Regions from separate parts of the Exiguobacterium sp. s26 genome, predicted to be linked through region 1. Evidence: riboswitches for the same ligand, from Rfam matches in the RefSeq annotation. Region 1 holds a riboswitch; each other region holds the start of a gene.
The links. A riboswitch is a leader RNA that binds a small molecule or an ion and turns the genes downstream of it on or off. The one in region 1 is predicted to bind thiamine pyrophosphate.
Positions count from the first base shown of each region.

Region 2: another riboswitch for thiamine pyrophosphate. It lies ahead of thiT (energy-coupled thiamine transporter ThiT); the one in region 1 lies ahead of tenA (thiaminase II).
Region 3: another riboswitch for thiamine pyrophosphate. It lies ahead of KNP82_RS06240 (YkoF family thiamine/hydroxymethylpyrimidine-binding protein); the one in region 1 lies ahead of tenA (thiaminase II).

Region 1 is NZ_JACSLS010000004.1:293,077-301,206, reverse strand. Features, by position in the region: gene KNP82_RS08615 (DUF2194 domain-containing protein) at 1-1,082, shown strand, start outside; gene pelF (GT4 family glycosyltransferase PelF) at 1,079-2,497, shown strand; gene pelG (exopolysaccharide Pel transporter PelG) at 2,478-3,926, shown strand; TPP riboswitch at 3,988-4,092, shown strand; gene tenA (thiaminase II) at 4,174-4,848, shown strand; gene thiM (hydroxyethylthiazole kinase) at 4,845-5,633, shown strand; gene thiD (bifunctional hydroxymethylpyrimidine kinase/phosphomethylpyrimidine kinase) at 5,633-6,469, shown strand; gene thiE (thiamine phosphate synthase) at 6,441-7,079, shown strand; gene KNP82_RS08580 (SDR family oxidoreductase) at 7,103-7,738, shown strand; gene tnpB (IS200/IS605 family element RNA-guided endonuclease TnpB) at 7,810-8,130, opposite strand, start outside.
Region 2 is NZ_JACSLS010000002.1:170,374-178,503, forward strand. Features, by position in the region: gene recG (ATP-dependent DNA helicase RecG) at 1-387, opposite strand, end outside; gene sdaAA (L-serine ammonia-lyase, iron-sulfur-dependent, subunit alpha) at 374-1,261, opposite strand; gene sdaAB (L-serine ammonia-lyase, iron-sulfur-dependent subunit beta) at 1,274-1,936, opposite strand; gene KNP82_RS03335 (DAK2 domain-containing protein) at 2,000-3,682, opposite strand; gene KNP82_RS03340 (Asp23/Gls24 family envelope stress response protein) at 3,705-4,067, opposite strand; gene rpmB (50S ribosomal protein L28) at 4,321-4,509, shown strand; gene KNP82_RS03350 (thiamine diphosphokinase) at 4,568-5,155, opposite strand; gene thiT (energy-coupled thiamine transporter ThiT) at 5,155-5,727, opposite strand; TPP riboswitch at 5,804-5,904, opposite strand; gene rpe (ribulose-phosphate 3-epimerase) at 5,924-6,580, opposite strand; gene rsgA (ribosome small subunit-dependent GTPase A) at 6,582-7,466, opposite strand; gene pknB (Stk1 family PASTA domain-containing Ser/Thr kinase) at 7,511-8,130, opposite strand, start outside.
Region 3 is NZ_JACSLS010000003.1:283,094-291,223, reverse strand. Features, by position in the region: gene KNP82_RS06270 (CPBP family intramembrane glutamic endopeptidase) at 1-679, opposite strand, end outside; gene KNP82_RS06275 (alpha/beta hydrolase) at 1-24, shown strand, start outside; gene KNP82_RS06265 (lytic transglycosylase domain-containing protein) at 758-1,450, shown strand; gene KNP82_RS06260 (DUF1643 domain-containing protein) at 1,485-2,072, shown strand; gene KNP82_RS06255 (energy-coupling factor transporter transmembrane component T family protein) at 2,088-2,822, opposite strand; gene KNP82_RS06250 (ABC transporter ATP-binding protein) at 2,822-4,150, opposite strand; gene KNP82_RS06245 (ECF transporter S component) at 4,143-4,718, opposite strand; gene KNP82_RS06240 (YkoF family thiamine/hydroxymethylpyrimidine-binding protein) at 4,711-5,304, opposite strand; TPP riboswitch at 5,386-5,486, opposite strand; gene KNP82_RS06235 (GTP-binding protein) at 5,548-6,741, opposite strand; gene KNP82_RS06230 (hypothetical protein) at 6,844-7,107, opposite strand; gene KNP82_RS06225 (SMP-30/gluconolactonase/LRE family protein) at 7,120-8,001, opposite strand.

The DNA of each region.
Region 1 (8,130 bases):
AACTCATGTACATTGATGATTTCCCGGCACCGGTCATGGATGGGAAGATGAAAGATGTCTCTGCCACCCCGCTTGATAAATCCGTCAAAGACTTCTTCGCCGAAGATTGGTGGGAAGACATGGTCGATTTAGCGAAAGACGACGATGTGATTTATACAGGTGCCATGATTGGGACGTATGAGGAAGAGATGGAACTTGTCGATGAGCAGTTGATTAAGCGCGGCGAGTTTCCGATGTTGTATTTCGGGCGAAAACTGATTGCCCACGGCGGTGAAATCGGCCTGCATGGCTATAATCATCAGTCGCTCGTCACGGCCGATGAACCGATTGATCCGACGTATGGATATATCCCGTGGAAAGATAAAGACGAGATGAAACGGTCGTTATTACAGGCCGAATCCGTATTTGCGAACTATTTCCCGGCCGAGACGCTCAAGTCATACGTCCCACCGTCGAACGCGCTCAACCGGACCGGGGTCGATGCGATTGCCGAGGCGTTGCCGGAACTTCGTACAATCGCCTCGCTCTACACCGGAGAACCGGAAAGCGGGGATTTCGTGCAAGAGTTCGAATTTGATGCGACGCACCCGAATCTCTATCATTTCCCGCGCGTGACGAGCGATTACGGGGAAGAGCGCGGCTCGATTTTTCAGATGGTCGATGCAATCGCCAACTTCGGCGTGTTTTCACACTTCATTCACCCGGATGATGTCATCGATCCAGACCGGGCCTTCGGACGGGACTGGGATACGATGTTCACGAGCCTGCGAAAAATCGTCCATGACGTGAGAGACCAATATCCGCATCTCGAAGCGTATACGCAACATTACGCGACCGAAAAGATGATCACCTACCAACAAGCTGATTTGAACGTCACGTTCGATGAGTCGACGGTCTATTTGGCCGGGGAAGGGCTCGTCAACCCGTCTCATTTTACGATTCGCCTGAAACCGGGCCAGTCACTCGAGACAGGAAAGTTTGATTTCGGGACGGTCGAGCAGTGGGAGGCCGACCGACCGCTCTATCTCGTCAAACTGACATCGGCGAACGCTGAGATCGACATCAAGGGGGAAGCGCAATGAAAATCGGACTTGTCTTAGAGGGCAGTTATCCGTACGTGAGCGGAGGCGTATCGAGCTGGACGCAGACGTTAATCGAGGCGATGCCCGAGGTGTCGTTTGAAATCATCTCGATTCAACCGACCGAGAAACGGCCAGAAGACATGAAATACGCGCTCCCTCCGAACGTCTCCGGCATCACCCATCTGTATTTGAACGACGTAGGTGAACGCGCGAGGGGACGATTGAAGTGGGGTGCCGACGACGAACAGAACGTGTCGGATTGGCTCATGTTAAGAAGCCCGAACCGGCAAGCGTTGCGACTACTCGGGAAAGAAGTGCCTTCGAGCGAGGCGTTTTTCGCGAGCGAGTTCTTTTGGCGCAACGTGAAGGCCGCCTACGCCGAAGAGATGAACGGCGGCTCGTTCATCGACTATTTCTGGATGTGGCAAAGCATGTACACCCCGATTTTGCGGGTGCTCCATCAGCCGCTCCCGAAAGTCGACCTCGTCCATTCCGTATCGACGGGTTATGCCGGGGTAGTCGCTTCCTACATGAAAGAGACGCAAGGGATCCCGTTCATCTTGACCGAGCATGGCATTTATTCCCGTGAACGCGAGGAAGAAATTTTACAGTCGTATTGGATTCCGGCGCCGTATAAGCCGAGATGGGTCCGGTTCTTCCACCACTTGTCCCGCGAGGCGTATAACGCGGCCGATGAAATTATCACCTTGTTCGAGCGGAATCGCGAATATCAGGAATGGATCGGCGCCCCGAGCGAGAAGACGAAAATTATCGCCAACGGGATTGCCGACCGACAAATCCAGGCGACGGTCAATCGTCCGGAGCACGACCTCTTTCAAATCGGTGCCATCGTCCGCCTCGTTCCCATCAAAGACTTGAAGACGATGATTTACGCCGCCAAGATTTTGCAGGAGCGGCATCGTCTGTTCAAACTGACAATCATGGGTCCACTCGACGAGGATGAAGAATATGCGGAAGAGTGCCGTCTGCTCATCGAACAGAGCGGATTGAGCGATTATGTCGAACTGGCCGGGAAAGTGGACGTCCAAACGTATTTGCCGACCTTTGATTTACTGCTCCTGACGAGCATCTCGGAAGGGCAGCCGCTCGCGATTCTCGAAGGCATGGCCGCCGGGATTCCGTGGGTCGCCACCGATGTCGGCGCCTGTTCCGAGCTTTTATACGGACGAGCGGATGACCCGTTTGGTCCGGCCGGTTTCATCGTGCCACCGGTTCATCCGGAAGCGGTCGCCGACAAAGTCGAATGGATGATGGATTACCCGCAGGAACGAATGCGGTTCGGCAAGAACGGACGGGAGCGGGTCCGCCAATATTATCGTCTCCAACAAGTCGTGGACCGCTATAAGGCTATCTATGAAGCGAGGAGGGAACAGTATGGCGGGCATCGGGTTTAAGTTACAGAAGTTGTTCCAAGAAGACTACTATTCGTCCCGGCTGAAGGCGTACACGTTCTCCGGCCTCGTCACATCCGGACCGTGGTTGATTGTCATCTTGGTCGTCGGTACGATTCAATGGTTGGCGTTCCAAATGCCGACGTTGTCGCTCGCCGAACGGACGCTCTTCATGATCTCGGTCTCGTACGCGTTCATCTTCTCGCAAATCTTGTTCAGTTTTCAACAGCTCGTCGTCACCCGATACGTGGCGGACTTGTTTTATGAGAAGAAGGCACATGAGATTTTCCCGGTGTTCACCGGGATGCTCAAAGTGACGATTCTCGCGGCAAGCTTGCTGTATAGTATCTTTTGGCTATTGTCGCCGCTCGATTTTCTGTACAAACTGACGTTGTTCGTTTTATTCATGACGATTAACGTCATCTGGGTCATGTTCTTGTTTTTAAGTGCCGCCAAGTATTATCAAGCGGTGGCCTATAGCTTCCTGCTCGGCGGACTTATCTCGGTCGGGAGCGTCTATGCGATTAGCCGTCTCATGGTCGACCCGTCGAGTCTCGAGCTGTTGCTCGGTTTCACGGTCGGGATGATTGTGACGTTGTTCGGGTTGTTCTTCGCGATGCTCCGGACGTTCCCGCTCCGTTACGCGGTGAAAGAGTTCTCGTACTTCAAGTACTTCGACCGCTATCCAGACTTGTTCGCCATCGGCGTGTTGTACGTGCTCGGGATTTGGGTCACGAATTTCATCATCTGGTTCGGTGAAGGACGTGTCATCATCGCGGACTCGTTCCTGTTCAACCCGTATTATGATACGGCCATCTTTTGGTCCTACTTGACGATTATCCCGACGCAACTGTTGTTCGTCGTTGCCGTCGAGACCCGGTTTTATGAGCGCTACCGTACGTTTTATGGATTGATCAACTACGGCGGGGCACTCCATCAAATCGAGAAGGCAAAACAGACGATGACGTCCGTATTGAAAAATGAGTTGATTCGACTCGCGCGGAGCCAAGGCGTCGTGACGCTGTTCGCCATCCTGATGGCGGGCGCGTTCGTCAGTTGGATTGGCGTCCCGGATGAGATTGGTCAAATCTTTCGGATGACGACGCTCGCGGCGTTCGCGAATGCGATGATTCTCATCTTGACGCTGTTGTTGCTCTATTTCGAGGACCGGCGCGGGGCGTTGTTCGTCAACATCTCGTTCTTCACGTTGAACGCGTTGTTCACGTTACTGCTCTTGCCGCGCGGCATCGATTGGTACGGTGTCGGCTTTGCCGTCAGCACAACGATCACGTTCTTCTTGGCCGGCCTGCGTTTGATTTATTATATGGGCAAAGTCGATTATTACGTGTTCGCCGCGTCGAACCGTCGCAAGCTCGGCACCGAGCGGTTCTCGCAAATGGGGACGTCGTTGAACCGGCGCTTTTCGCGATAAAGGGTTTTCAGTACAGGGAAAGACTGATATGATGTGGTCGTAGACGACCGAATTTCATAATGTTTACCACTAGGGGAGTCGCGTGACGCGGCTGAGATGGACGAGGTCCAGACCCTTTGAACCTGATCTAGTTCACGCTAGCGTAGGGAAGTGGGCGAACCGATTGTTTTCGTACACTTTGTGTAAATCCGACGCCGCTTCCGTTATGGGAGGCGGCGTCTTTTTTGATCACAAAGGAGGAGAAAACATGACATTCACCGCACATCTACGACAAGAGGCCGACACCTTGTTTCAAGCCAGCTTTGACCATCCGTTCGTCCGCGAGCTCGGAACGGGTGAACTCGACGAGGCGAAGTTTCGGCATTACGTCATGCAAGACTCGTATTATTTGAATCAGTTCTCGAAAGTACAGGCGAAAGGCGCGACCCTCGCCCCGAACATGGAAGTGGCGAGCCGCTTTTTGACGCACGCGCTCCATACCATCGAAGCAGAGCATGCGCTGCATCGTGAGTTTTTCACCTTGCTCAACGTGACGGACGCAGAGTGGGCGACGTTCGAGCCGGCTCCGACGGCTTACGCCTATGCGCTCCATATGCAACATGCCGGTCCAACGCTCGGTGATGTGCTCGCGTCGATTTTGCCGTGCTATTGGGTTTATTACGAGATTGGCGAACGCATGAAAGACGCGACACCCGATCATCCGATTTATGCGACGTGGATTGCGACGTACGGGTCGGAATGGTTCCGCGACCTCGTCGAGGAACAGATTGAACGACTCGACGTGCTCGCCGGACAAGCGACAGCGGAAGAACGCTTTCGGTATCAACAGTTGTTCTTGAAGAGTTGTTATTATGAACATGCGTTTTGGGAGATGGCATGGACGCTCGAGTCGTGGGATTTACCGGCGGGGGTGACACGATGAAGCGCGACTTATGGGACAAAGTCAGAGCCGAACGGCCACTCATCCACAACATCACGAATATCGTCGTCGCCAACTTTTCAGCGAACGGGTTGCTCGCCATCGGGGCGGCCCCGGTCATGGCGTCCGCGGTCGAAGAAGTGGCCGAGATGGCGTCTTTAAGCGATGCGCTCGTGCTCAATATCGGTACACTCGATGCAATGACGGAACGTACGATGATTCGAGCCGGACAGGCGGCGAATCAAGCAGGTAGTCCGATCGTCTTCGATCCGGTTGGTGTCGGGGCGACCTCATTTCGGCGCGACGTCGCCCAGGCGATTCTGCAATCTGTCCGTGCGACGGTCATCCGTGGGAATGCCGGAGAAATCGCGACATTGATTGGTCTCGACGCGGCGGCGCGCGGCGTTGACGCTGGGGAAACGCGGGATGATTTGAATCACATCGCGCGTGAAGCGGCTAAGCGCTACAACTGTGTCGTTGCCGTGACCGGAGAGACGGATATCGTCAGTGACGGGGACGTGACGATTGAAATTAAAGGCGGCACCGAAGCGATGGCTCGGACGACAGGGACCGGTTGTTTACTGAGTGCGGTCGTCGGTGCGTTCCTTGCGGTCGAACGGGATGCGGTTACGGCCACGGCGACAGCGCTAGCCGGTTATGCCCGGTGCGGGGAACTCGCTACCGCTTTGACCGACGGGCCGGGTGACTTCCCCGTTCACTTCTTGAATGAGCTCGGCAAGATGACGGCGGTCGAGTTGCCGAGTGACCGCATCGAGGTGGTGTCATGATACGGCAGCAAGTGTTGACGATTGCCGGTTCGGATTCGGGCGGTGGCGCTGGCATTCAAGCTGATTTGAAGACGTTTCAAGAGCTCGGTGTGTTCGGGACGAGTGTTTTGACGGCCGTCACGGCCCAAAATACTCGTGGGGTGCATGGGGTCGAGGCGGTGTCACCGGAACTCGTGACGCAACAACTCGATGCAATCGGTTCAGACTTTACGATTGCGGCGTGCAAGACCGGGATGTTGTTCGATGCGGCGCGCATCGAGGTGGTCGCTGATGGGGTGCGGCGTCACACATTCAATCGGCTCGTCGTTGACCCGGTCATGATTGCAAAAGGCGGGGCCTCGTTGCTTCAGGATTCGTCGGTCCAGGCGCTCAAGACATCCCTCTTGCCGCTCGCGACCGTCGTCACGCCGAACGTGCCGGAAGCGGAAGTGTTGACGGGGATGACGATTCGGACGTTTGAAGACCGGATTAAAGCAGCAGAGCAGATGTTAGCGTACGGTGTCCGTGCCGTCATTTTAAAAGGCGGACATCTCGATGGCGCAACTGCGGACGATTTGGTCATGACGGCGTCAGAGACGTTCCTCCTGTCGGCCCCGCGCATCCAGACGAGTGACACGCATGGGACCGGTTGTACGTTCTCGGCAGCGCTCACGGCGGAACTGGCCAAAGGCCATTCCATCCTCGAGGCGACGGTGACCGCCAAGCGATTCATTCAAAGCGCGATCACGCATGGACTCGATATCGGTGCCGGACATGGACCGACGAATCACTGGGCGTATGCGACACATGGAGAGGCAGGTGTGACGCTTGAATCCATCACAACGAACCATCGCTGAGCAGTTGCGGCTTTATTTTATTTGCGGAACCGCAAACGCGGAAGACATGCTCCAGACGGTGGAAACGGCACTTCAATGTGGCGTGACATGTTTTCAATTTCGCGAAAAAGGTAAACATGCACTGTATGGGGATAAAAAAGAAGCGATGGCGAGAGCGTTGCAAACACTCTGCCGCTCATACGATGTTCCGTTCATCATCAATGATGACGTCGAACTAGCAGAGCGCATCGATGCCGACGGCGTGCATATCGGACAGGATGATGCCGAGGCCGCACGCGTTCGTAAGCGAATCGGCCCGAACAAATGGCTTGGTGTCTCGGTGCACACGCTCGAAGAAGTAGCGGCGGCCATCGAGCATGCGGATTATGTGGGCATCGGTCCGGTCTACCCGACGAATTCGAAAGAAGACGCCGGGGCAGTGAACGGGACGGTGCTCATCCGCCAAGTTCGAGCCTTGTATCGAGAGCTGCCAATCGTGGGGATTGGCGGCATCTCACCGGAACACGTTTCGATGATTCGGAACGACGGGGCGGACGGCGTCGCCGTCATCTCGGCCATCGCTTCTGCACCGGATGTGGCCATGGCCACACGGCGTTTCGCTTGTCTCTGAATTCAACTTGAGGAGGAAGACAGATGAACGTATTTGTAATAGGCGCGAATGGACAGATTGGAAAACAGCTCGTCGAACGATTGCACGAGGAAGGGAAGCATCAAGTCACGGCGATGGTGCGGAAACAAGAGCAACTCGACGACTTTACATCAAAAGGCTATCAAGCCGTATTAGGTGATTTAGAAGGGGACGTCTCGTCACTGGAACAGGCGATGTCTGGCATGGACGTTGTCGTCTTCGCAGCCGGTTCGGGTGGTAGCACCGGAGCCGATAAGACACTCTTGATCGACCTGGACGGTGCAGCGAAAAGTATCGAGGCGGCTCAGGCGAACGGGAATGTAAAGCAGTTCGTCATGGTCAGCGCCTTGAAGGCTGAAGATCGTTCGGCATGGCCGGAAGAGATGAAACCGTACTACGTCGCGAAACACCATGCGGACCGTCTGCTTGAAGCGAGCGGGCTCACATACACGATTGTCCGCCCGGGTGCACTGACAGATGATGCCGGTACGGGCAAGGTGAAGACAGGCGACGTCTCGACCGGTGAAATTCCACGTGCGGACGTGGCAGCCTTCTTGGCACACGTCATCGGGCATGACGCAGCCCATAATCAAGCAATCGACCTTGTCAAAGGTGACACGGCAATCGAAGACACGTTTTGAACTACCCCCACCTACGCTTCACTTGGAGGTGGAGGATTCCTGGGTGATCCGGCCTAACGACCGGAACCTGATCAGGCTAGCCCCGTCGTCCCGACGGTTGAAGAGGCCAGGATGCGCTCGGCCTCTCGTTTCAAGTTCAGTCCCGCGTTCACATCGCGGTCGTGGTGGGTCCCACAACCCGGGCATGTCCATATGCGCAGACCGAGATGCTTCACGTCTTTGTGTCGATGGCCGCAACTCGAACAGAGCTGGCTCGAGGCGAACGTCTTGCCGACCTTGACGACGGTCTTGCCGTACCAGCCGGCCTTGTATTCGAGCATACGGAAGAACTCCGACCAGCTGACATCGGAGATCGCTTTGCTGAGCTTGCGGTCCTGCTGCATGTCCTTCAC
Region 2 (8,130 bases), on a different contig from region 1:
GAGGTCGGTCGCGCTGATTGTCATCCGGTTCATGTCCCATTTCCCTTTGACCGTCACGGTGGCGCCGAGCGTGAGCTTGTCTTTATAGAACGCCCGGTTGAACATCGTCACGTGGACGACGTAGCGTTCCTCGAGCAATAGCCGAAATTGGAGCCGGTTCTTGCCTTTACTGTAATAACGGACGAGCGGTTCCGCTTGGACGGTACCGCTCCATTTGACGAGGTCGCCGTGGATGGCCGTCGTTACCGTGCCGCTATTATAATTTTCATAACGAAACGGGACGTGCTCCAGCACGTCCTCGATTCGTTCGAGACCCATCGTCTCTAATTTTTTGGCCATCTCTGGCCCGACCCCTTTGAGCGTCGTCAGCGCCTCACTTCTCGACATTTTCTTTCTCTCCAAAGATGTTTCGTTCGAGACGGCGGGCCGTCGGCGTATTGGCAAGTCCGCCGCGGGCTGTCTCTTTCAACGCGGTCGGCATCATCTGGCCGATCTCATGCATCGCCGAGATGACCTCGTCACAAGGGATGCGAGACGTGATACCAGCGAGGGCCATATCGGCCGCGACAATCGCGTTCGCTCCACCCATGGCGTTCCGTTTGACACACGGCACTTCGACGAGACCCGCCACCGGGTCACAGACGAGACCGAGCATGTTTTTCAAGGCGATCGCAAACGCCGTCGCCGATTGTTCCGGCGTCCCACCGGCTGCTTCGACGATGGCCGCCGCGGCCATTCCGGTCGCCGAACCGACTTCCGCCTGACAACCACCGGCCGCCCCTGAAATCGAGGCGTTGTTGGCTACGACGAACCCGAACGCACCAGACGTGAACAAGTAGCGGACCATCGCGTCACGGTCCATTTCCAGACGCTCTTTGACCGCAAACAACGTACCCGGTACGACACCGGCGCTGCCGGCCGTCGGGGTCGCACAGATGCGTCCCATCGCCGCGTTGACTTCATTCGTCCCGATCGCTTTGGCGACCGCGTCTAAAATCAAATCCCCAGCGAGCGACTTGCCCGAGCGGATATAGTCGGTCATGAGCACGGCGTCATTCCCCGTCAACCCCGTCACAGACGTCACGCCTTCGAGTGCCCGCGCAACCGCCTCTTCCATCACCTCGAGGTTGCGTTCCATCATGCCGACGACGTCTTCACGCGTCGAGCGTCTGACGTGCACTTCTTGCTCGATCATCACTTCTGAGATCGGAATCCCTCGTTCCGTTGCCGTTCTGACTAATTCTTCTACTGATTTAAACATATTGGTGTCTCCTTATTCCCCAAAGATGGCTACCCGCTCGATTTGAGGTAACCGCTCGATTTCCGCTAACACGTCTTTTGACAAATGATCATCAATCTCGATCGCCATGAGCGCTTGCTTGCCTTTCTCATGACGGCTCACTTCCATGTGCCCAATATTCAACTCATGCCGGGCCAAAATACCCGTCACGGCCGCGATCGCCCCGAAGCGATCGTGGTGCAAGACGACGAGTGCCGGCCCGCCGCCCGACAATTTGAGCGGGAATCCGTTCAACTCGGTGATCTCGATCGTCCCGCCGCCGATTGAAATCCCGACGATTTCAAACGTACCGTCCTCGTCTTCTAGCCGGACGCGGGCCGTGTTCGGATGGTCCGTCAGCGCATCGCTCGTCTCAAAGACGACCTCGATGCCGCGCTCTTTCGCGATATCGAGCGCTTGCGGGATGCGCAAATCAAACGTATCGAAGCCCATGATCCCACCGACGATGGCCACATCGGTACCGTGCCCCCGATACGTATCGGCGAACGACCCATAAAACGTGATGTGTGCGAGTCGTGGCGTTCGCCCGAACAACTTCCCAGCCATGAGGCCGATGCGCGCGGCTCCGGCCGTATGCGAACTCGATGGACCGACCATGACCGGTCCGATGATATCAAACACACTGCGATATTTCATCGCATTTCCCCCTTTCAAAAAAACCCTACCTTCATTATACAGAAGGTAGGGCTGAGTTACAGCTTATTCCACACTAAAAATGTAGGAGTAGAGCGGTTGTTTCCCGTCATGAACCTCGATTTCAATCTCGTCGTTCTTCGACTCGATGTACGCCGAGAGTGCCTCCACGTCTTCTGCTGACGAACCTTCGCCCGTCAAGATCGTGATGATCTCATCGTCGGCATCCACGAGGGCGTCGACTAATTTCTTCGCCGCTTCGAGGCTCGAGGCCGATGAGGCGACGATTTTCTTCTCGGCGATCGCCATGTGGTCGTCTTTACGAATCTCGACGCCGTCGATACTCGTATCACGAACCGCATACGTCACTTGACCAGACTTGACGGTACTAGCCGCCGTCTTCATGACGCTTTCGTTCGTCTCGACATCGGCTTCCGGGTTGAACGCGATCGCTGCCGCAAGTCCTTGTGGCACCGTCTTCGTCGGAATGACCGAGACGCCGCAAGGTGCGACCGAAGCCGCTTGTTCGGCAGCCATGATGATGTTCGAGTTGTTCGGGAAGATGAAGACATGATCCGCGTTGGCCGCTTCAATCGCCTTGACGATATCTTCCGTCGACGGGTTCATCGTCTGGCCGCCTTCGATGACGTGAGCCGCACCGAGTGAACGGAACAAGTCGCTGACACCTTCACCCATCGCGACCGTGACAATCGCATATGGCGCTTTCGCCTTCGGAGCCGTCGGTTGGACGCCATGTTGGTTCGCGCCGTGTTCTTCTTCTAAAATGGTCGAGTGCTGTTGACGCATGTTCTCGATTTTGACAGCGACGAGTTCACCGTAACGCTGTCCTTTCGTGATGACGTCGCCTGGCGTCTCGACGTGAACGTGAACTTTAAGCAACTCTTCATCTGCGACGACGAGGAGTGAGTCCCCGAGTTCAGACAGTTCGTTGCGGAACGCATCCTCGTTGAACGGGGCATCCTTCAACTTCGCGTCTTGGAAACGAACCATGATTTCCGTGCAATAACCAAACTCGATGTCTTCGGTCGACATGAATCCTTGCGCGGCGTGGGCATGATGTTCGGCTTCGATGAGCGCATCCATGACCGGTGCATGTGGCTTCTCGAGCTCTTTTCCTTCAAGGCTCGCAAGGAACCCTTCATAAATAACGAGCAAGCCTTGGCCGCCCGAATCGACGACGCCAACTTCTTTCAAGACCGGCAATAAGTCCGGCGTCCGCTCGAGTGAAGCTTTCGCTTCCACGATCACACGTTCCATGAACTCGTTGAAGTCGCTCGTCGACTCTGAAGCACGGAGCGCTTCGTCGGCCGCTTCACGAGCAACCGTCAAAATCGTTCCTTCAACCGGTTTCATAACCGCCTTGTATGCCGTATCGACGCCACGTTTCAACGCTTCGGCGAAATCGACTGTCGACACTTCTGTCTTGCCTTCGATTGCTTTACCGAAACCACGGAACAACTGGCTCAAAATAACGCCCGAGTTCCCACGTGCCCCCATCAAGAGACCGCGTGCAAACTTCGATGAGACGTCAGCGATATTCGCCGAGTTGAGTGCGGCCACTTCTTTCGCACCCGATGTCATCGTCAAATTCATGTTCGTCCCCGTGTCGCCGTCCGGCACCGGGAAGACGTTAAGCGAATCTACATAATCCGCATTCTGGCTCAAGTTGGCTGCACCGTTCGCGACCATGTTCGCGAACACCAATCCATCTAAACGTTTTAAACCCACACCAAATCCTCCTTCGTTCTCGTCAGTCATTCGTCAGACGAACGCCTTGTACGAATATGTTTACCGACGAAACGTTTAATCCTAAAGTTTCACCGAGCGTGTATTTTACACGGCTTTGCACGTTGTATGCGACTTCCGACACTTTCGTCCCGTAGCTTACAATGATGTGCATGTCGATATGTACGTCTTCTCCATCTTGACGTACGACCACGCCTCGGGCGTAGTTTTCACGTTTCAATAGTTCTGCGATCCCGTCTTTCAATTGAGCTTGAGACGCCATTCCCACAACGCCGAAACATTCCATCGCCGCACCGCCTGCGAGTGTCGCGACCACGTCGTTCGTGATGTCAATATTGCCATATGTTGTCTTCATTTCAATTGCCATATGGAGTAGCCTCCTTTATTCGGAATGATTCCTTCACTACATTCTACAATAAGTACCTAGTTATTAAAAGAACCTGCTCCATAAACTCGGTCAATTGTAGCCGTAACCCTCATTCATTATTAAAATCCTTTCCAGTAATGTCAAGTTTTTTTCTTGTCATCCTATGATTTTCTAGTTGCATCGTGAAAAAACCCGTGCTAATATAAACGAGTGTCTATTAGGACGAACCCACATAAAAAAGGAGGGGAAACGCATGGCACGTAAATGCTACGTAACAGGTAAATCACCTAAATCAGGTAACAACCGTTCGCACGCACTCAACAAGACAAAACGCACTTGGGGTGTAAACGTACAAAAAGTTCGTATTCTCGTTGACGGTAAACCTAAACGAGTTTGGGTTTCAGCTCGCGCTCTTAAATCAGGTCTCGTTGAACGCGTATAATTTTTATACACGAACGAAATAAATCCCAGCGGCATTCGCCGATGGGATTTTTTTGTGTTCATTTTTTGATAGACAGCACGAGCACCATACCGTCGTGCACGATCAAGTCCGCCGCTTCATCGTCCCATTCGTTCGAGATGGTGAGCGCCTCATGGCTGACGACATCGTGACGGTCGAGCGGATATTTGACGCCGCGGATGGTCACGTTCGCCTGCTTCCATGGGATGAGCGACAAATAGTGACCGTCTTGACGCGGGAGTTCATAGCGTCCCGACCCGACGAGTCGTACCGTCTGCCCTGCCGTGACGAGACGCATCTCAGGATACGCCTCGAGCAGACCAATATTGCTGAGCGTCATATCGAGCCGGCCGCCGAGCGCACCGTAGATGAGCATTTCCGTCGCGCCATGCCCCCGTGCCGCCTCGAGAGCGATCTCGAGGTCGGTCACATCTTTCTCAGATGGATAACGGACGGCGTCGATCGGCACTTCGCCCGTGAAGGAGTCGAAATCGCCGACGACGAGATCTGGGTTCAGCCCGTGGTTCAACAGTGTCTCGTACCCCCCATCGACGCCGATGATGTAATCGACGTCACGCGGGAGTCCCGAGATTGGTTCCGGGCTGGCCGCCACAATCAACACCCGCATTAGCGGACGTCCCGGGTCGCGAGCGTCGCGAAGCGCGGTGCCGAGACGAACAAGAGGACGAGGACGACGGCCGACACGAGGAAGGACGGGAGCATGTACGTCATGTTATAGGCGAACGAGTAGGCGACGACCGGACCTTCCGCGTATTCGGCGAAGAAGACGATCCCCGACAAGACGTGGGCCCCGTAACGAAGCAGTGAACCGAGGAGCGCGCCGAGCACCAAATAAACGACGAGCGTCTTTTTCGCCTCATCCTTGGCGGCTCGTTTCACTTGACCAGCGAACAGCCCCGCCATCCCGACGACACCGTAAGCGAACGTGTAGTCGAGCAGGAACTGGACCGGCGTGAAGATATAGGCCCCGAACAGCAGTTGCAGCGTTCCGACAAGTGCACCGGTCGCAAGTCCGCCTTTCAAACCGTGACGATACGCCATGACGAAAATCGGCAACATCGCCAAGCTGATTGACCCGCCTTGCGGCATCCGGAACGGGATGAGCAAATCAAAAATCAAACCGAGTGCGGCGAACAATGAGATTTCAATGAGCGCCTGTAATTTTAAACGTTGTTTCATCTATTTCCCTCCTAATTATATGAGCGAACGACAAAAAGCAGCATGACGTAAACGCCATGCTGCTATCGAGTAGCAACGTGCATTTTCGCCACATCCCTACGTCCGTGTGAACGGAACAGGTTCAAAGGGTTAGCAAATGCCTCTCAGCCACAGAATGTGACACCCCTTGCGACAATATTTGTTGTTCTATTGACGATTATACACGAGATGCGTGACGAATGCTATCGATTGCGTCTTTATAGCTCGGCTCGTTATAGATGGCTGAGCCAGCCACGAGCACATCAGCTCCAGCGTCGATGCATAATTTCGCCGTCTCTGCGTTGACACCGCCGTCGATCTCGATTTCAAAGTCGAGACGACGCGCTTGGCGCATCTCGCTCAGCGCTGCAATTTTCGGGACGACCGATTCGATGAATGCCTGGCCCCCAAAGCCAGGGTTCACCGTCATAAGGAGCACCATGTCGACGTCACCGAGCACATGTTCAATCGACGACAGCGGCGTATGCGGATTCAAGACGACACCACACTTGGCGCCAGCCGCTTTGATTTGTTGCAACACGCGATGCAAATGATTCGTCGCTTCAACGTGGACGGTGACGATGTCTGCCCCGGCCTTGATAAAATCTTCGACGAACCGTTCGGGCTGGTCGATCATCAAATGGACGTCGAGTACCATGTCCGACTTCTTCCGTAAGCTCGCTAACACCGGTAGGCCGATTGAGATGTTCGGGACGAATTGACCGTCCATGACGTCAAAATGGATGTAATCCGCTCCAGCCTCTTGGACCGCCTTCACTTCTGCCTCTAAATTGGCGAAGTCCGCCGCTAAAATCGATGGTGCAATTTTAATCATGTCAGTACCTCCGTTGTCTATCGTTTAACTCTGCCATAAACGTAACATAATTCTCATAGCGGGTGGAAGCGATTTCTCCAGCTTCGACGGCCGTTTTGACGGCACAACCTGGTTCGTTCAAATGGGCACAACCGCGGAATTTACAGTCATCGTGCCGCTCGACGAACTCAGGGAAACACCAGCGCATCTCTTCGACTTCGAGTTCTTCTGGGAACTCGAGGCTCGAGAAACCAGGCGTATCGGCCACGAGCCCGTCGGCAAGCGTGATAAGGGTGACGTGACGCGTCGTATGCTTACCGCGCCCGAGTGATTTCGAGATTTTCCCGGTCGCAAGTTCAAGCTCAGGTGCGACCGCGTTCAAGAGCGAGCTCTTGCCGACCCCGGTCTGTCCGGCGAATACGCTCGTCTTCTCCTTAAACGACCCACGAATTTGTTCGATTCCCGATCCGTCCTCGGTCGACGTCTCGATGACCTCATAGCCGATCGAACGGTATAAGGCCGCTGCTTCATGAATCTTCTCCCGTTCCGACTCCGTCAACAAGTCCATTTTCGTCAAAACGATAATCGGATGGACTTGCTTCGATTCAATCAAGACGAGGAAACGGTCGAGCAGATGGAACGAGAACGCCGGCTCTTTTACCGAGAATAACAAGAACGCTTGATCGATATTGGCGATTGGCGGACGGACGAGATGGTTCGACCGCTCGTCAACAGCCAATATATAACCGGTACCATCCCCTTGGTCTTGGATGTCGACATCGTCGCCGACGACAGGTGAGATGTTCCGGTTTCGGAAATTGCCGCGGGCGCGACAACGGATCTCTTGTTTCTCTTCCGTCATGACGTCATAAAACCCGCCTTGTAATCGAATAATCGTACCTTTCATTCCATTCCCTCCTTAGAAAAAGAGGCGACGCGCACGCCACCTCTTCATTGTGATTCTTTTGCTTGTGCGTAAGTCACCGTATCCGTGCGAACAACTTCGCCATCGACTTCAATCGTCGCGGTTCCGACTTCGTCCGGTGCGATGACGAGCGTATACGAGTAAGTCGTCGTCTCCGTTATCTTATCACGCAACACCTCGACTTCGCCACGGGCATCGACCGTCCGAATGACGACTTCGAGCGCTTCAGCCTCTTCCCCTTCGGGCGGCGGCTCGATTTCGACGTTGACTTCCCGTTCGATTGAGACGTCGGTCGGTTCGACCCCTTGTGACACGATGACGGTCAGTTCCGTCCCCGGGTCGACTGCCGTTCCTGCCGTCGGGAGTTGGCGGATGATTTGATTTGCAGGAACGCTCGTTGAATACTCATCACGTTTGACGATTTTCAAGCTATTCTGTTCGGCATACGTCGTCGCTTCCTCGAACGTATAGCCCGCCAAGTTGGCGAGTTCGATTTTATTACTGCCGGTCGAGACGACGAGCGTCACCGTCTCTTCAGATGGGACGACCTCGTTGCCTGGGGCGATCGATTGGGAGATGACATCCCCGCTATCGACCGTCTCGGATGCCTCCGACTGAATCTCGATATCCGTGAACTCAAGATCTT
Region 3 (8,130 bases), on a different contig from region 1:
CGACGTGAATCGGTCCAGCAATAAGATCGAGCAAGGCATGAACGACCATCACCGGCCAGAGGATACCCATCGCCACATATAAATAACCGAGCCCCCACCCGACGAGACTGGTCGCGAGGATGCCTCGGACACCTTGATAAGCGTGGGCCAACCCGAATAACGCTCCGCCGATCAAGGCGAGCATCGGGGGCGAGACGTCCATCCACAATGTGACCGTGTAGAGCAGAACGCCACGGAAGATGAACTCTTCGGTCACTCCAGCCGTCCAAGACACGGCGCCCCACGCTCTCGCCTCCTGAATCGTCTGAGGCAACAGTAGCCGTTCAATCTCGAGCTCATAATATGGCCGTAACCGGCGCCGCAAACCCGGAGACGTTTTCACGAGCAGATAGAACGCGATCAATGCGGAGATGAGGACGCTCGTCAAAAAGAAGAACTGCCAGGCGCGCAAATCCCCCTCGGCCGGGGCGAAGCCGAGCCCGACCGCTTCAGGCGGGACCTGGAACAAAAAGATGAGGGCGAGCAACAGCAAACAGAGCCCCCACGCCGATTTGATGGTCTGATCGTACACGCGGCTTCGTCCGAGCGTTTCAATCATCGGTTTCATCAACCGGGCGTTGAACAATTGGACAATCAATAAATACACGAGAATGATGGTAAAGACGGCCTGTTCGAGCATGGATATCCACTCCTGTCCTTCCTGTTAGCTATATGCTACACTATTCGGGTATTGTCTAGAAAGCTAGGAGGCGGAATCTTGAAACGATTGATTTTGCGACTGACCGGTCTCTTGCTTGTGATCGTGCTGTGCCTCGGCGCAATCGGCTGGTTTGGTCAACATGATAAAGTGAACAACGCCCTTTACCGGGCCTATTACGGGGATCACGGCATCCCTGCTGTCCATCGTGACGTGTATGAAGATGCGGCGGCGACGTATGACGTCGATTGGCGGCTTCTTGCCGCGGTCCATCGCGTCGAGACGATTTTCTCCCATAGCTCATCGATGCGTTCATCAGTCGGGGCGATCGGTCCGTTCCAATTCATGCCGCGGACGTGGCTCGGTTGGCAGTACGACACCGACGACCAAAAAGGTGACGTGCCTGAGGACGAGGTCGATTTGACAGACCTCGCGCTGATCGAACAGTATGGCGGTCTCGGACGCGACGGTAACAACGATGGCCAGGCCGACCCGCACAGTCTCGTCGATTCGGCCCATGCAGCCGCTTATTATTTAAGCGAGCACGGTGGGACGACGGCAGATTCGACCGATTCGATTCGGAACGCCATCTTCGAATACAACCGAAGCGAGCAGTATGTCAACGATGTGATGTCGTTTTATGAGTCATATCAAACTGACGTGTCTTATTTACCGGATGACAAGGCGACGGCGACGCAACAAGTCGCCCGCTATACGATTCGCTATTTGGAATGGTTCGCCGGCTGGGTCTGACCTGGCACTATTTGAGCAAAAGTGAGGAAACATTATGAACACCCATATCGAGGAAGTGACGATTCGCGTCAAGTCGGTCTTCAATGAGGACAAGACGAAACGATATATGCGAACGTACGAATTCACAGATGTCGTCGACGGCGTCATCTGTGCCGTCATCATCTACTCACCCCGGATGAGCGATGCCTTCTTGTCTGGCACGACCACGCAGCGGGCGTATATGCTCATGCGTAACCATCTCGATCAACCGATCCGTGAGATGCGCGTCATCAGTCTCGTCCCGACACTCGCCATCAATGACAATCTGCCTTACGTCGAGTCACAGCTTGACGAGGTCAACTTTCATTACGTGGAGGAAACGCTCGACGAGGTCGAGGCGACCGGCGGAATGGTGATCGTCGGCTGGGGCTCGCCAGGACGCTTGATGCACCATGCGACCCCGTATAAGACGCTGTTCGCCGACCACGAGGCCCATATGTTCTGTATCGGCACGACGTCCAAAGGCGAGCCGCAACAGATTCGTATGGCCAACGAGAACACTGTGCTCGAGGCGTTCAATAATGAATCGGTCAAACCGAAGTTTAGAATCGTGAAAGAAACGAAACAAGACGACTCCGAGTGAGTCGTCTTGTTTCGTTTATACGCCAATCCATACGCTCACTCCGAACAATACAATCAAGAGCGACGCCAACAGAAAGTCGTACCGAGTGATGGCGACTACTTCATACGTCGCTCGTGGTTCGCCCGTGAACCCGCGTGCCTCCATCGAGAACGCGATGCGTTCCGCTTGTCGGATCGATCCGGCCAGAAGCGGGATGACTAAATTCGGAACGTGCCGAATGTGATCGAGTCGTGTCTCTAAACGAACGCCTCGCAAAGCATGCGTTTCATACAGTTGCATCAGTTCATGCTTCAAAATCGGAAAGAAACGAAAGCCGACGAAGACACTGTAAGCGATTTTAGGTGACAACTTCCCTTGTTGCATCAAGCTGTAGACGAACCGTTTGGGATCCGTCGTCAGTGTGAACAGGAGTGACAACGCGGTGAATGCTAATACCCGTAAGGAGAGCGTCGCTGCTAGTATCACATTCTCGTCGGTGACGTCGTTGCCGAACAGCGTGAACATGACCTCCCCGCTCGTCTCTTTTCCAAAGACGAGCGTCGTCCACAATGTCCCGAGCGCGGTGAATAAAAACGGAATCATGAATAGCCCCCAGCGCTTCCAGTTCACGTTAGAAAAAAGAATTTGAAGTATAAGCGTTCCGATGAATACCGCAAGCGGCGTCCATGGATTGTACATAAAGGCAAGACCGAACATGAGACACGTCACGGTCATAAATTTGATCGTCGGATTCATCTCTTGAAACGTCATCACGATTCCTCCAGCAATAAACCGTGAGCTTGTAGTAGCTCCGTCTCATTCCAGAGCGATGCATCATATGGCCCACTCAAGTAACCTTCATGCATCAAGTAATAGGTGTTCGCGATTCGGGCGAAACTAAGGTCGTGTGTCACAAACAGAACCGTCTGGCCGGCGCGGATTCGTTCAACCATCAATTCATAAAGCGCACGAAGCGATACCTCATCTTGTCCAGCAGTCGGTTCATCGAACGCGATGAGCCGTTTATTCGAGAGCATCATCACGCCGATGGCGAGCCTTCGTTTTTGACCGTGACTAAGCGAGAGTGGGTGGTCGTTACGAAACGGTCCAAGCCCGAGCCGGTTCATGATGTCCCCAATCGGACGATTATGGCCATATGCGAGTTCACGTGTCACATCACTCGTGATAAATAGATGAGCCGGAGATTGTGGGACGAGTCCCACTTCTTGATGTTCGCGGGCAAGGCTCTTGAGCCAAGTCGATTTGCCACTGCCGTTTCGACCAAGTACGGCAATGAGATCACCCTCGGCGACGGTCAGCTTGCTCGTTGCTAGGTTGAATGTTTTTCGTTTCAATTGCGGTACGTGAAATAAAATAGTATTTCCTTGTATCACTTCAACCGGAGAGAACGTATAATCCGGGCGGGCAACGAACGGTCCGTCATAGTTGATGCGTCCGTTCACGAGTTCCACTTCTCTGTCGAAGAACCCGCCCCATAGGAAGGGTCGATGCTCGATGACGACAACGTTTACCGTCTGTGCGACGTTGTCGAGCCACTGAACGAAACGGGTTGATGTCTCGGGATCAAGGTGCGCGAGCGGCTCATCGAGCAGTAGCCATTCCGGCTTCCCGATCAAAGCACAGGCGACAGCGATTTGTTGCTTTTCACCACCTGACAGGTCATGAATGACTCGGTCACGATAATCGGTCAACTGCAATTCCGCTAAAATCTTGGCCACACGCGCCATCATCTCGTCCCTCGCCACGGCAAAATTTTCGAGTGTGAAAATCAATTCCTCCTCGACCGTCTGCATGACGAACTGACTGTCAGGATCTTGAAACACCGTTCCGACACGACGATTCACCTCACCAGCTGCATACGTATCATAAGAGCGGTCAAACAAGTGTAATTTGCCTGTCACGATGCCATCGCAGTTATCCGGATACAGACGATTCAACAAAGAGAACAATGTCGATTTTCCCGACCCGCTCGCCCCCGTGATGAGTGTCCTCCCAGCCGTTAATTGAAGCGTGATATCCGTCAATACTTCGCGCTGTTTTTCCGGATAGCGGAATGACAGCTGTTCTGCCTCAACCATGCACACGTCCCTGACGCGCGATGGCATACCCTTCGAGCGCACCCGTCCGAAGCAACAAGTCGCTTAAAATCTTACCTCCCAGACCGGCAATGAGCATCCCGCTCGTCGCTCGTAACGCGAACATCGTCGCCACGTATGTCGGACTGAGGGCAGCGAGTCCACCCATGACGTACGTATACGCGAAACTAGTCGCAGCTGCACCAAATCCGGCCAGCATGAGCACCCAAAGGTCATATCGCTTGTAGCTCGTGACCGCAAACGCTGCTTCAGCACCAAGTCCTTGAATGATCCCGACTAAAATAATACGAGGTCCAATCGCGTTACCAATCATCATCTCAATCGTCGCCGCAAGCACTTCGGACAAGAATGCGGCGCCAGGTCGGCGGATGATATAAGCCGCAATAATCGAGACGATGAACCAAATCCCAAAAATCCATTCGTACGCGATCGGTCCAATCAAGCCAGCCCATAGATTCCCGACATGGACGAACGCCAAATAGACGACAGCGAACACGACCGATAAAATGGCCAACAAGACGATTTCTTTTAACTTCCACGACTTAAGCATGCTGTTGTCCCTCGTGTGACGGGCTGTTCACGCTGAACGTCACCGTCATGACGACGTGGCACGTCTTCGCACGGACCCGGTCGAACGTCGCCTCGTAAAATGAAAACACCGGTTCGATGTCGCCGTGAATGCCCGAGGCGTAATGCATCGAGTCATTGAAGACGCCACGCTCTTTCGCAAAGGCAATTTCTTCGTAGATGATGTCCATATACTTCGCGTCCCCGAGCGGATAGAGGGCGAACTGGGAAGAGACGTACTGGGTCGATACCGGACCGTTCACAGGATCAGTCGTCACGTCGAGCAGGTTGTCTCCTGCCGTGTCGCCTGGGCAGCCGACCGAGAACGTCCCGCTCATCGACATATGTTCCCCGTTCTTCGACGCATGTGACAAGACGGCTTTGGCCACGTCGAACACATGCTCACTGCGTCCCCGGATGACCGTCGAGACGTCATCGGTATGCCGCCAAACGTTTTGCAAGTTCGTCTCTTTCAATGCCCCTTTGATGACACTCACAAAATCAGATGTCATTGGGCTCAGCGTAAAGCGGAATCCGACGATCGGACTCGTACCACATTGGTTGTTCATGTTCTATTCCCCCTTATTGTATGTACACAAAAAAGCCGCATCCATGAGAATGCGGCCACTCGTCCAATGTAATAATCCATTAGAAAAAGTGCCACACTTCCTCACGCCGGTATTACCCGGATCGAGTCATAAGGGATTGGAGCCATGCTCACATCTCAGCCGAAGCACCCCTAGTGTAGTCCAATGTATGCGGTTATCTATGCAACGAGAAGTATAGACGACCGCTCCGAATTTGTAAACGGTTTATGTGAAAGTCACGATACCGTTCCCCGGAAGCGTGTCCTGCAACGTCGTCCAATCGAGCGCCATCTCCTCATCCGTCAACAGACACGCGTCGAGTCCGGCCTCGATGACCGCACGCTCCATCCGCTGCCCGATCAAGACGAGCTCCGTCTGACGGTCCCCGTACGGCTCGACGTAGTCGGCGGCGAGCTCAGGTTCTGCCGTGAACATGAGACTCCGCTCTTCCTCCGGCAGCGTCGCGAGCCAACGTCCCGCGTGTTCGAGCGTCGATGCGTACCCCGCTTGCGAGAACAGGCAGGCGATGTCGTTCCGGGAGGCGATCCATAAGAAACCTTTGGCGCGGACGACTTGATCCGGGAACGCCTCGATCCAGGCGTGGAGCCGCTCCGGATGAAACGGACGGCGGCGGCGATAGACGAACGAACTGATGCCGTATTCCTCCGTCTCTGGTGTGTGTGTCTCGGCCTCTAGTTCTTGAATCCAGCCGGCGGCGTGCATCGCCTGCTCGAAATCGAAAAGATTGACGTCCAACAGCTCCGTCAACTCCACGTTCGCGTAAACTGACGTCAACAGTTTGGCGGTTGGATTGAGCGCCTTCAACAGCCCGGCCATCTCACCGAGTTCTGTCTCGGTCACGCGGTCCGCCTTGTTCAAGACGATGATGTCCGCGAACTCGATTTGGTCGACAAGCAGGTCGACGACCTCGCGGACGTCCGTCTCATCGATGGCCTGCTTCCGTTCATGAAGCGACTCGCCCGAGTTGAAATCTTTCAAGAACCGATACGCATCGACGACCGTCACCATCGCATCGATATAGACACGGCTCGTCAAGTCGATGCCAAGGGCGTCATCGGCGTATGTAAACGTTTGAGCGACCGGAATCGGTTCTGAGATGCCAGATGACTCGATGATAATCCCGTCGAGCTCACGGTCGTTCGTGATGTCCTGTACCGCTTCGAGCAGGTCCTCACGGAGCGTGCAACAGATGCAGCCGTTCGATAGCTCGACCAATTTTTCGTCCGTCCGCGAGAAACCGTTCTGCTCGATCAATCGTTCGTCGATGTTCAACTCGCTCATGTCGTTGACGATGACCGCATATTTCTTGCCGGACCGATTGTTCAACAGATGATTCATCAACGTCGTCTTGCCGCTCCCTAAATAACCGGACAGCACCGTGATTGGAATTCGTTTCATGTATCTTCACTCCTAAATCGTAATCATTACTCTTTAGATAATGACGGGTCACCTTTGTCTTGTCAAGAAAAAACACGCCCGTTCCCGGACGTGTTCCTTTCCCTATTCTTCCAACGCCTTGCGTTCCGCCTCGGAGCGGGGATACGTGTTCGCTTGCCACTCGGCCCGATAAATCGAATCGAGTTGCGTCAGACCGACCTCATCCTCATCCTTATCGGCATCGACACTCGGGGCCTCATCCCAGCGCGGATTCAAATACGTGTGGTCGTCTTCCTGGTTCGAATCCAATAGTTTTTGAATCCCGACCCGGGCCACTGCCGCGAGTGCCAAACCGATGCCTGCACGAACGAGCAATCGCTTCACCATCTCTTTACCTCCTTATCGTCCAAACCGATAGAGCGGCATCCCTTTCACGTCTGTATCGATTTTAAAGACCGACCCCGCGTCCGGATGGGCTTTGAGTGCCTCGTCATCCATTCCTTCACGAGCCGTCGTGATGGCGAGTTGGTTCAAGTCGTCACCGACGAAACAGCACGATGTGACGTTCGGGGCCGGCACGAGCACCTCGAGCACTTTTTCACCCGTCTCCGGGTTCCAGCGCGAGACGCGGCCGCCGGCGAAGTGTGCAATCCATAAGAACCCTTCCTCATCGGACGTCATGCCGTCCGGGAATCCTTCCTCGACGGTGAAATCGATGATGGCCTCCCCTTCGCCGAGCGTACCCGTCTTCAAGTCAAAGGCGTATTTACGGACCGTCTCGGTCGGTGTATCGATATGATAGAACGTCGAATGGTCGGGTGACCATGTCAGTCCGTTCGATAATGTCAACTCGCTCAACATGACCTCGGTCGTGCCGTCGCGATTCAGGCGGTATAGTGTCGCTTGTTCCGCCTCGTCTTCAAGATGGAGCGTGCCGGCGAAGATGCGTCCGTACGGGTCGGCTTTCCCGTCATTGAAGCGGAGCTTTCCTTCCGGGTCGTCGAGTTCGACGATTTTATCGAGCTCTTTTGACGTCTCGTCCCACTCATAAATCCCGTCTTTCAAGCCGACGACGACGCCGTCCGTCACTTTCGGGACCGCGAACCCGATCTGTTGTCCCATATCGAACGACGACAATTCATCTTCCTTCTCATCGTACCACCAAAGTGTATGTCCCTCGATATCGACCCAATAGAAGCGTTTCAGTTCCGCATCCCAACACGGGCCTTCCCCAAGCGTATTTCGAACTCGAATCCATAACGCAGCGTTTACTGTCTCCATTGAATTGCCTCCACTCTCTACATTGATTTCAAGTGACTATTCCCTGAGGGGGCAATCTCTATTCAACATTTCCCAAAATAGCAACCGCTCGGAAGAAAAATATTGAACCGGGCCGGCATCCTTCTAGGG